Regions from separate parts of the Kluyvera sp. NPDC087067 genome, predicted to be linked through region 2. Evidence: predicted binding sites of a transcription regulator. Region 2 holds the regulator's gene; each other region holds the start of a gene.
The links. Region 2 encodes PhoB, which activates phosphate uptake and scavenging genes when phosphate is short. Its sites were predicted from a motif close to CTGTCATAAAACTGNCNNAT; they were not measured.

Region 1 (3,284 bases), on a different contig from region 2:
CTGAATGGCGAACGTGGATAAGCAGGCCGTCGCCGCCGCATTTGGGCGCGCGGCGGCCCATTATCATCAGCATGATGAGCTGCAACGCTTAAGCGCCGCGCATCTTCTGGCCCAGCTTCCTGCACAGACATTTGCCCGCGTGCTGGATGCAGGCTGCGGGCCTGGCAGCTACAGCCGCTACTGGCGAAGCCAGGGGAGTCACGTGACGGCGCTGGATCTCTCCCATGAAATGCTGCAACACGCGCGGGAACATCAGTCGGCAGACCGCTATTTGCAGGCCGATATCGAAGATATCCCGCCACTGGAAAGCGATTTTGAACTGGTGTGGAGCAATCTGGCCGTGCAGTGGTGCAGCGACATCCGCGTGGCCCTCGACGGTCTTTATCGGCAGCTTAGCCCCGGCGGGATATTAGCGTTTACCACGCTTACCGCAGGGTCTTTACCGGAACTTAACCGGGCCTGGCAGGCCGTGGATCATCACCCGCACGCCAATCGTTTTCTGCCCGAACAGACGCTGCGTGAAGCCCTGGCGCCGTATCGTCATCGCGCCACGGTCACTACCCATACGTTAGCGTTTCCCGATGCCTTAAGCGCAATGCGCTCGCTCAAGGGAATTGGTGCGACGCATCTTCATCAAGGGCGCAGTAGCCGGACGCTGACGCGCGGAAGACTGCAACAGCTTCAGCTAGCATGGCCATCGCAGGCGGGAGAATGCCCTTTGACTTACCATCTTTTTACAGGAGTGATCGCGCGTGATTGAACGCTACTATGTTACCGGAACCGATACGGAAGTAGGGAAAACCGTCGCCAGTACCGCATTGCTACAGGCAGCGCGTTTACTCGGGCGTCGTACCGCAGGCTACAAGCCGGTGGCGTCAGGCAGCGAGATGACCCCGGACGGGTTGCGCAACAGCGACGCCCTGGCGCTACAGCGTAACAGCGTGGTGCCGCTGGGCTATGCAGCGGTGAACCCGTATACCTTCGCTGAACCCACCTCTCCGCATATCGTCAGCGCTGATGAACTGCGTCCGATTGAGGCCCGCGTCCTCTCAGCGGGCTTGCGCAAGCTGGAGGCTCAGGCTGACTGGGTGCTCGTCGAAGGGGCGGGTGGCTGGTATACGCCGCTTTCGCCGACGTTGACGCTGGCGGACTGGGTGAAGGGGGAACAACTGCCGGTGATTCTGGTGGTCGGCGTGAAACTTGGCTGCATCAACCATGCGGTGCTGACGGCTCAGGCCGTACAGCAAGCGGGATTGAGGCTGGCGGGCTGGATTGCCAATGATGTCACCCCGCCAGGACGTCGGCACGCGGAGTATCTCTCTACGCTAAAACGGATGATCCCAGCCCCTATGCTCGGTGAAATTCCCTGGCTTGGCGATGAGATTACCGATAAGCCACTGGGTCAATATCTCGACCTGAGCATCCTGTAACCCTCTTTAATGACCCGCTGAAAGTCCTCAGCGGGTTATCTTCATTCGTAACTGAAACGCCGTAAAAAACGTAAGGGAATCATGTCTGTTATCGCCAGATAAAGAGGCGACATTTCGCTGATACATATCAAAATCGAGAGTAAAATATTTTTTTGCATCAGCATTGACAGGATGTTGCGCAAATCGCCGGGTGGCGGGGGATACGGGCTGGAGGTAGTTATCCACTATTCCTGTGGATAACCCTGTGTATTAGGGTTAGAAAACTCGCGGTGAACGAGAGAGCATGCGGCTTTCGCCCGAATTGGTGTGAAACGCGTCTTTTGTCTGTTTTCTTTAAATATCAATAAGATAAATAAAAGCAATGGCGTCATAAAAAGTGCAGGTGATTGCCATAAAACTTTCATGACCTATATTGACAAATGTTAAAAGGGAAAATGTTCTGGGGATAACCTTATCTGGTGGCGGTTTTATCTGCCCGGTCGTTAAATTTCACCGATTCTTGCGGGTTATCTGCGCAGCCTGGCGAAATACGATAATGCACAACTGTGTTTATATCCAGTATTTTTTATTGGCAAATATGCGAGGGGCGAGTAGAATTAATCTCCAGCCCGGCCATCAGTCATCAGGTAGCGTTGTCAATGAGTAAACCCTTTAAGTTACATTCCGCGTTTAGTCCTTCTGGCGACCAGCCGGTTGCCATTTCACGTCTGAAAGAGGGGCTGGAAGACGGTCTGGCGCATCAGACCCTGCTTGGCGTGACCGGTTCAGGGAAAACCTTTACCGTGGCTAACGTCATCGCTGACCTCCAGCGTCCCACCATGGTACTGGCACCGAATAAAACGCTGGCGGCGCAGTTGTACGGTGAAATGAAAGCGTTCTTCCCGGAAAACGCGGTGGAGTACTTTGTCTCTTACTACGACTATTATCAGCCGGAAGCTTACGTTCCCAGCTCCGATACCTTTATCGAAAAAGACTCCGCGGTGAATGAGCACATCGACCAGATGCGCCTGTCCGCCACTAAAGCGCTGCTTGAGCGGCGCGACGTTATCGTGGTGGCGTCGGTATCGGCCATCTACGGTCTGGGCGACCCTGACCTGTATTTGAAAATGATGCTGCACCTGACGGTGGGCACCATTATCGATCAGCGCTCCATTCTGCGTAGGCTTGCAGATTTGCAGTACACCCGTAACGATCAGGCGTTTCAGCGCGGGACATTCCGTGTGCGCGGTGAAGTCATTGATATCTTCCCCGCAGAATCGGACGATCTGGCGCTTCGCGTTGAGCTGTTTGACGAAGAGGTTGAGCGGCTGTCACTGTTCGACCCGCTAACCGGTCACGTCGAAACCACGCTCCAGCGCTATACGGTTTACCCGAAAAGCCACTACGTTACCCCGCGCGAGCGTATCGTACAGGCGATGGAAGAAATCAAAGTTGAACTGGCTGAACGACGCAAGGTGTTATTGGCAAACAATAAGCTGCTCGAAGAGCAACGCATTAGCCAGCGAACCCAGTTTGACCTCGAAATGATGAATGAGCTGGGCTACTGCTCGGGCATTGAAAACTACTCGCGTTTCCTTTCGGGGCGTGGGCCGGGCGAGCCACCGCCGACGCTATTTGACTACCTGCCGGCTGACGGTCTGCTGGTGGTGGACGAATCCCACGTGACGATCCCTCAAATCGGCGGCATGTACCGTGGCGACCGGGCGCGTAAAGAGACGCTGGTCGAGTATGGTTTCCGTCTGCCGTCTGCGCTGGATAACCGTCCGCTGAAATTTGAAGAGTTTGAAGCGCTGGCACCGCAGACGATTTATGTCTCCGCGACGCCGGGCAACTATGAGCTGGAAAAATCTGGCG
Region 2 (3,284 bases):
CTCTACGCGCGGCGCCTGGAGATTCCCGTCCGGCTGATTACGGGCGCGGTTCTGGCTCCAGAAGGCGCGGTAGGCCACGCCCTGAACTTCAAATTCAACTTCTGCCAGGCATTCAGCGGTATCGCGGGTCATCAGATCGTTTTGCGACTGTGACACCGTATTAAGCCGCGGCGTCTCGTGATACAACGCCAGACAGATAGCGTCGAGTAAGGTGGTTTTCCCCGCGCCCGTGGGGCCGGTGATGGCAAACAGGCCGTTACTGACGAACGGTTCCTGAGTGAAATCGATTTTCCACTCGCCTTTAAGCGAGTTGAGGTTTTTCAGGCGCAGACTGAGAATTTTCATGGCTGTTCCTCCTCGCCAGAATCATTTAGCGTTTGGACAAACAGCATGTGCAGCCGCTGTTGTTGCTCTTCCTCAAGGGTTTCCAGCGCCAGTCGGCGGTGGAAAACTTCTTCGACGCTCAGCTCGCTCAGGGTTTCGCGCTCCTGACTTGCCAGAATACGCTGCCGCTGTTCACGGCTGCGGCGCACCAGCAGCACCTCCACCGGCAGGTCATCGGTGAGCGTCTGGATTTTGCGCTGAATGTCGTGAAGATATTCATCGCTGGCGATCTCGATATCAATCCAGGTGGCCGGTTCGGCTTGTGCGTTACGCCATTCGGCTAACTGCGCGCTAATGCTGTCAAAATCACCTTTGATCACCGCCAACGGCTGCGTCACCGGGACGGTAAGCGGCGTGACCTCAGCCAGTTTTCCGCCTTCGAAAGTGACCAGATTGACGCTTTTGCTTTTGCCGGTTTCATCAAAACTCAGACACAGAGGCGACCCGCTGTAACGAATGTGCTCGCTGCCGCCAATTTTCTGTGACCGATGGATATGACCCAGCGCGATGTAGTCCGCCGGCGGGAAGTTTTGTGCCGGAAACGCATCCAGTGTGCCAATATAAATGTCGCGTACCGCATCGCTTTTGCTGGCGCCGACGGTGGTCAGGTGACCGCTGGCGATAATCGGCAGCGGACGATCCTCGCGCAGTTCGCAGGCCTGCTGATATTGCTGCTGATAATACTCGGTAATGCTTTCCAGCACCTGGCGCTGTTTTTCCTGAGCGGAGAGTCCCGCCTGGCTGGTAATAATGTCGCGCGGTCGCAAGAACGGCACCGGGCAAAATACGGCGCCGGGCGTGCCGTCGCGCAGATTTAAAATAAAGGGCGCATGACCGGCGCTGGCAATGACCGTGGTATTAAGGAACGACAGGATATCCCGGGATTCATTCAGCGTGGCGACGGAATCATGGTTGCCCGCGAGCACCACCAGATGGCAGCCCGTTTGCTGGAGATCGACCACAAATCGGTTGTACAGCTCACGCGCGTAGCTCGGTGGCGAGCCGGTGTCGAAGATATCACCGGCGACAATAATGGCGTCAACTTGCTCAGATTTTGCGGTGTCGAGCAGCCATTGCAGGAACGCGTGATGCTCAGCGGCGCGGCTTTTGCTGTAAAAGTTCTGGCCAAGGTGCCAGTCCGATGTGTGGATAATGCGCATAGCGGTTCCGGGAAAAGTGACGTAAAGTTGATTATAAACATTCACCTACAGAGATTTCGATGAATGTTTATACCGTGTGTCATAAACGGTGAAGGGCTATCATCTCACGGTCATGTTTATCATAAAACTGTCATAAATCTGACGCATAATGACGGCGTATATAATACTGATGTCTAAAAACAGGGCAAATAATGGCAAGACGTATTCTGGTCGTTGAAGATGAAGCACCTATCCGTGAAATGGTGTGTTTCGTTCTGGAGCAAAACGGTTTTCAGCCGGTGGAAGCGGAAGATTACGACAGCGCTGTCAACAAACTCAATGAACCCTGGCCCGACTTAATTCTGCTCGACTGGATGTTACCGGGCGGTTCTGGGCTGCAATTTATCAAGCATATCAAACGTGAAGCGCTAACCCGAGATATTCCCGTGGTGATGTTGACGGCACGTGGTGAAGAAGAAGATCGCGTACGTGGGCTGGAGACGGGGGCCGATGATTACATCACTAAGCCGTTCTCACCGAAAGAGCTGGTGGCGCGCATAAAAGCCGTCATGCGGCGGATTTCCCCGATGGCGGTGGAAGAGGTGATTGAGATGCAGGGGCTGAGCCTTGACCCGACTTCTCATCGCGTCATGACCGGCGAAAACCCGCTGGACATGGGGCCTACGGAATTTAAACTGCTGCATTTCTTTATGACGCACCCGGAACGTGTCTACAGCCGCGAACAGCTGCTAAACCACGTCTGGGGAACTAACGTTTATGTTGAAGACAGAACCGTTGATGTGCATATTCGTCGCCTGCGCAAGGCGCTTGAACACAGTGGTCATGACCGCATGGTGCAAACTGTTCGCGGCACGGGTTATCGTTTTTCCACCCGTTTCTAATTGTTGACAGGAGTGTGACCCGTGCTGGAACGGCTGTCATGGAAAAGGCTGGTTCTGGAGCTGCTGCTGTGCTGCTTCCCGGCCGTGGTACTAGGACTGGTATTCGGTTATCTGCCGTGGTTTTTACTGGCGGCGGTGACCGGGCTGCTCATCTGGCATTTCTGGAATTTACTGCGCCTTTCCTGGTGGCTGTGGGTTGATAGAAGCATGACCCCGCCGCCGGGGCGCGGTAGCTGGGAACCGCTGCTGTACGGACTTAACCAGATGCAGCTGCGTAATAAGAAACGTCGCCGTGAGCTGGGTAATCTTATCAAGCGTTTTCGCAGCGGCGCAGAATCCTTACCGGATGCGGTGGTGCTGACCACTGAGGAAGGGGCGATTTTCTGGTGTAATGGCCTGGCCCAGCAGTTGTTGGGGCTTCGCTGGCCCGATGATAGCGGGCAAAATATTCTTAACCTGCTGCGTTACCCTGAATTTACGCAACATCTTAAAAAGCGTGAATTCCATAAGCCGCTGCACCTGGTGCTGAATAGCGGACGCCATCTGGAAATTCGCATTATGCCTTATACCGACCGCCAGCTGCTGATGGTCGCCCGGGACGTGACCCAGATGCACCAGCTTGAGGGCGCACGGCGTAACTTCTTTGCTAACGTCAGCCACGAGCTGCGTACGCCGCTGACGGTGCTGCAAGGCTATCTTGAGATGATGCAGGAGCAGCCGCTGGAAGGCTCGGTACGTGAGAAAGCGTTGCACACCATGCGTGAGCAAACTCAGCGGATGGAAGGGCTGGTCAGGCAGTTGCTAACGTTGTCGAAAATTGAGGCATCACCCGTGCTGGCGCTCAATGAGAAAATTGATG
Region 3 (3,284 bases), on a different contig from region 2:
TGTTTTGGGCCCTGTGTATCGTTTGTGTTGTGAATATGGCACGTTACTTCTCATCATTACGTGCATTATTGGTTGTACTACGTGGTTGCGATCCTTTGCTCTATCAATACGTTGATGGCGGTGGTTTCTTTACCTCCCACGGCCAGCCTGGCAAGCAGGTGCGTCTGGTCTGGTACATTTACGGGCAGCGCTACCGCGATCATCATGACGACGAATTTATCCGTCGTTGTGAACGGCTACGTCGGCAATTTATTTTGACCAGCTCTCTGTGTGGTCTGGTTTTGATTAGCTTGATTGGCCTGATGATTTGGCACTAAGCAAAAAAAACGGGCCAGTTTCCTGACCCGTTTCTTCTTTGTGTCTGACGCTTAGATAAGCTTCAGAGACAACCAGTACAGTACACCAGACAGAATAATCGATGCTGGCAGCGTAAAGACCCAGGCCATCAAAATGTTGGTCACGGTCTTTCTTTGCAGTCCGCCGCCGTCAACCACCATGGTACCTGCCACAGAGGATGACAGTACGTGGGTAGTTGAAACCGGCATCCCGGTATAACTCGCCAGACCGATGGACACCGCAGAGGTCATCTGCGCTGCCATACCCTGTGCGTAGGTCATACCTTTCTTACCGATTTTCTCACCGATGGTGGTCGCCACTCGACGCCAGCCGATCATCGTACCGCAGCCTAACGCCAGCGCGACGGCCATGATAATCCAGACTGGAGCGTATTCAATGGTGCTCAGCATGTCGGTTTTCAGCTTCTTCAGCAGACGCTGGTCGTCGGCATTCACTTCTGGCATCTTCGCCACTTTATCGGTGGTATCGGAGATACACAGCATGATGCGACGCAGCTGGCCGCGTTGTTCTACCGAGAGCTTATCGTAGCTTTCGATATTGGCCAGCATCGTTTTGGTACGATCCAGCGCGTTGAGAGTGTTTGCCGGATGGCAGTGGAACTCAACGGCAGCCATCGCTTCTGGCGTCAGTTTCTCAGCGTTGTTTGCCACTTTCAGCAGCAGCTCAGGGCGCTGCTGGAAGAAGGTCTCAACGTTGTTGACCGCATCACGGGTACGCGTAATTTCATAACCGGAAGCGTTCATATTGACCACGAAACCTGCCGGAGCCACGCCAATCAACACCAGCATTACCAGACCAATGCCTTTCTGACCATCGTTAGCGCCGTGGGAGAATGCCACGCCAATCGCCGAGATAATCAGAGCAATACGCGTCCAGAACGGCGGCTTTTTCTTACCGTCTTTCTTTTCACGTTCAGCAGGAGTCAGGTGGATACGGGCACGTTTTTTGGTTCCGCTCCAGTAACGACGCAGCAGGAAAATCAGACCGCCAGCAACAACCAGACCCACGATAGGTGAAACAATTAACGACGCGAAAATGTTAATCACTTTCGGGATGTTGAGCGCTTCAACCACAGAGGTGCCGTTCATCAGCGCATTGGTTAAACCAATCCCGATGATAGCGCCAATCAGCGTGTGGGAACTGGACGCAGGCAGACCGAAGTACCAGGTGCCGAGGTTCCAGATAATCGCAGCCAGCAGCATGGAAAAGACCATGGCAAGGCCGTGTGCGGAGCCCATATTGAGCAGAAGATCCGTGGGCAACATATGCACAATCGCATAGGCTACACTCAGACCGCCCAACAGAACGCCGAGGAAGTTAAAGATTGCTGCCATTGCAACCGCAAGCTGCGAGCGCATGGCACGGGTGTAAATTACGGTGGCAACCGCGTTGGCCGTATCATGGAAGCCGTTAATCGCTTCGTAGAACAGAACAAACACAAGTGCCAGAACTAATAACAGCCCGGTATGTAAATCCAGGCCAGCGAACAAATGTAACATAGGACGTTACGCCATTTTGAGGTCATGAACGCGCCGCATTATCAGGGACATTGGCGGTGTGGGCAAAGTGAAATCTCTCTTTTTTTTGATATTTATCGGCGTCTTGTCAGTGACTGCAAATAAATATTTCCCTTGTATCAATCAGATAAGTCGGGTTTGCGGATATTTCACTGGTATGACATCCGTGAAAAATTTACACTTCCCGACAATACCTATGTTGAGGATAGTGCGTGGAAAGGTTTGATGCCATTGTAGTGGGTGCCGGAGCGGCAGGAATGTTTTGTGCAGCCATGGCCGGGCAGGCAGGCCGCCGCGTATTGCTGTTGGACAACGGTAAAAAACCGGGGCGTAAGATCCTCATGTCCGGCGGCGGTCGCTGCAACTTCACTAATCTTTATGTCGAGCCTGCGGCATATCTCAGTCAAAACCCGCATTTTTGCAAATCTGCGCTGGCGCGATATACCCAGTGGGATTTTATCGACATGGTGGGTAAACACGGCATCGCCTGGCATGAAAAGACGTTGGGTCAGCTGTTTTGCGACGAGTCTGCCGAGCAGATAGTGACCATGCTGGTCGACGAGTGCGAGAAGGGCAAAGTGACCACTCGCCTGCGTAGCGAAATTCTCAGCGTTACCCGTGATGATGCGGGATATACCCTGCAACTTAACGGCGATGTTGTCTCGGCGGATAAGCTGGTTATCGCCAGCGGCGGTTTGTCGATGCCGGGTTTAGGCGCTTCGCCTTTCGGCTATAAAGTGGCCGAACAGTTCGGGCTTAAGGTTCTGCCAACGCGAGCCGGTCTGGTGCCGTTTACCCTGCATAAGCCGATGCTGGAACAGTTTCAGGTTCTGTCCGGGGTTTCTGTACCGTCGGTGATTACCGCCGAAGATGGTACGGTCTTCCGCGAGAGTCTGCTTTTCACCCACCGTGGCCTGTCCGGCCCGGCAGTTCTGCAAATCTCGAGCTTCTGGCAGCCGGGCGAGTTTGTCAGCATCAATCTGCTGCCTGACATCGATCTGGTGGCGTTCCTCGATGCCCAACGTGCTGAGCACCCGAATCAAAGCCTGAAAAACACGCTGGCGATGCAGCTGCCAAAACGGCTGGTTGAATGTCTGCAACAGCTTGGGCAGGTGCCAGATGTAACCCTGAAGCAACTCAACGTCCGCGAACAGCAAACGCTGGTCGAAACACTGACGAACTGGCGCGTCCAGCCAAACGGCACGGAAGGTTACCGCACCGCGGAAGTGACCCTCGGCGGCGTGGATACCAACGAGCTGTCGTCGCGCACCATGGAAGCGAAGAAAGCGCCGGGGCTGTTCTTCATTGGCGAAGTGATGGACGTCACCGGCTGGCTGGGCGGATATAACTTCCAGTGGGCATGGTCGAGCGCCTGGGCCTGTGCGCAGGCGCTGGCGGAGTAGGCTAGTT

Region 1: a site for PhoB is predicted at 1,817-1,836, ahead of uvrB (excinuclease ABC subunit UvrB). Genes of this name have one in related genera too.
Region 3: a site for PhoB is predicted at 2,019-2,038, ahead of pitA (inorganic phosphate transporter PitA). Genes of this name have one in related genera too.

Annotation. Positions count from the first base shown of each region.
Region 1 is NZ_JBIUZS010000001.1:19,641-22,924, forward strand. It holds gene bioF (8-amino-7-oxononanoate synthase) at 1-21, shown strand, start outside; gene bioC (malonyl-ACP O-methyltransferase BioC) at 5-760, shown strand; gene bioD (dethiobiotin synthase) at 753-1,430, shown strand; gene uvrB (excinuclease ABC subunit UvrB) at 2,069-3,284, shown strand, end outside.
Region 2 is NZ_JBIUZS010000004.1:126,539-129,822, forward strand. It holds gene sbcC (exonuclease subunit SbcC) at 1-345, opposite strand, end outside; gene sbcD (exonuclease subunit SbcD) at 342-1,544, opposite strand; gene phoB (phosphate response regulator transcription factor PhoB) at 1,736-2,425, shown strand; gene phoR (phosphate regulon sensor histidine kinase PhoR) at 2,447-3,284, shown strand, end outside.
Region 3 is NZ_JBIUZS010000005.1:71,529-74,812, reverse strand. It holds gene uspB (universal stress protein UspB) at 1-317, shown strand, start outside; gene pitA (inorganic phosphate transporter PitA) at 369-1,856, opposite strand; gene ACIPDS_RS14135 (NAD(P)/FAD-dependent oxidoreductase) at 2,087-3,277, shown strand; gene ACIPDS_RS14130 (LysR family transcriptional regulator) at 3,279-3,284, opposite strand, start outside.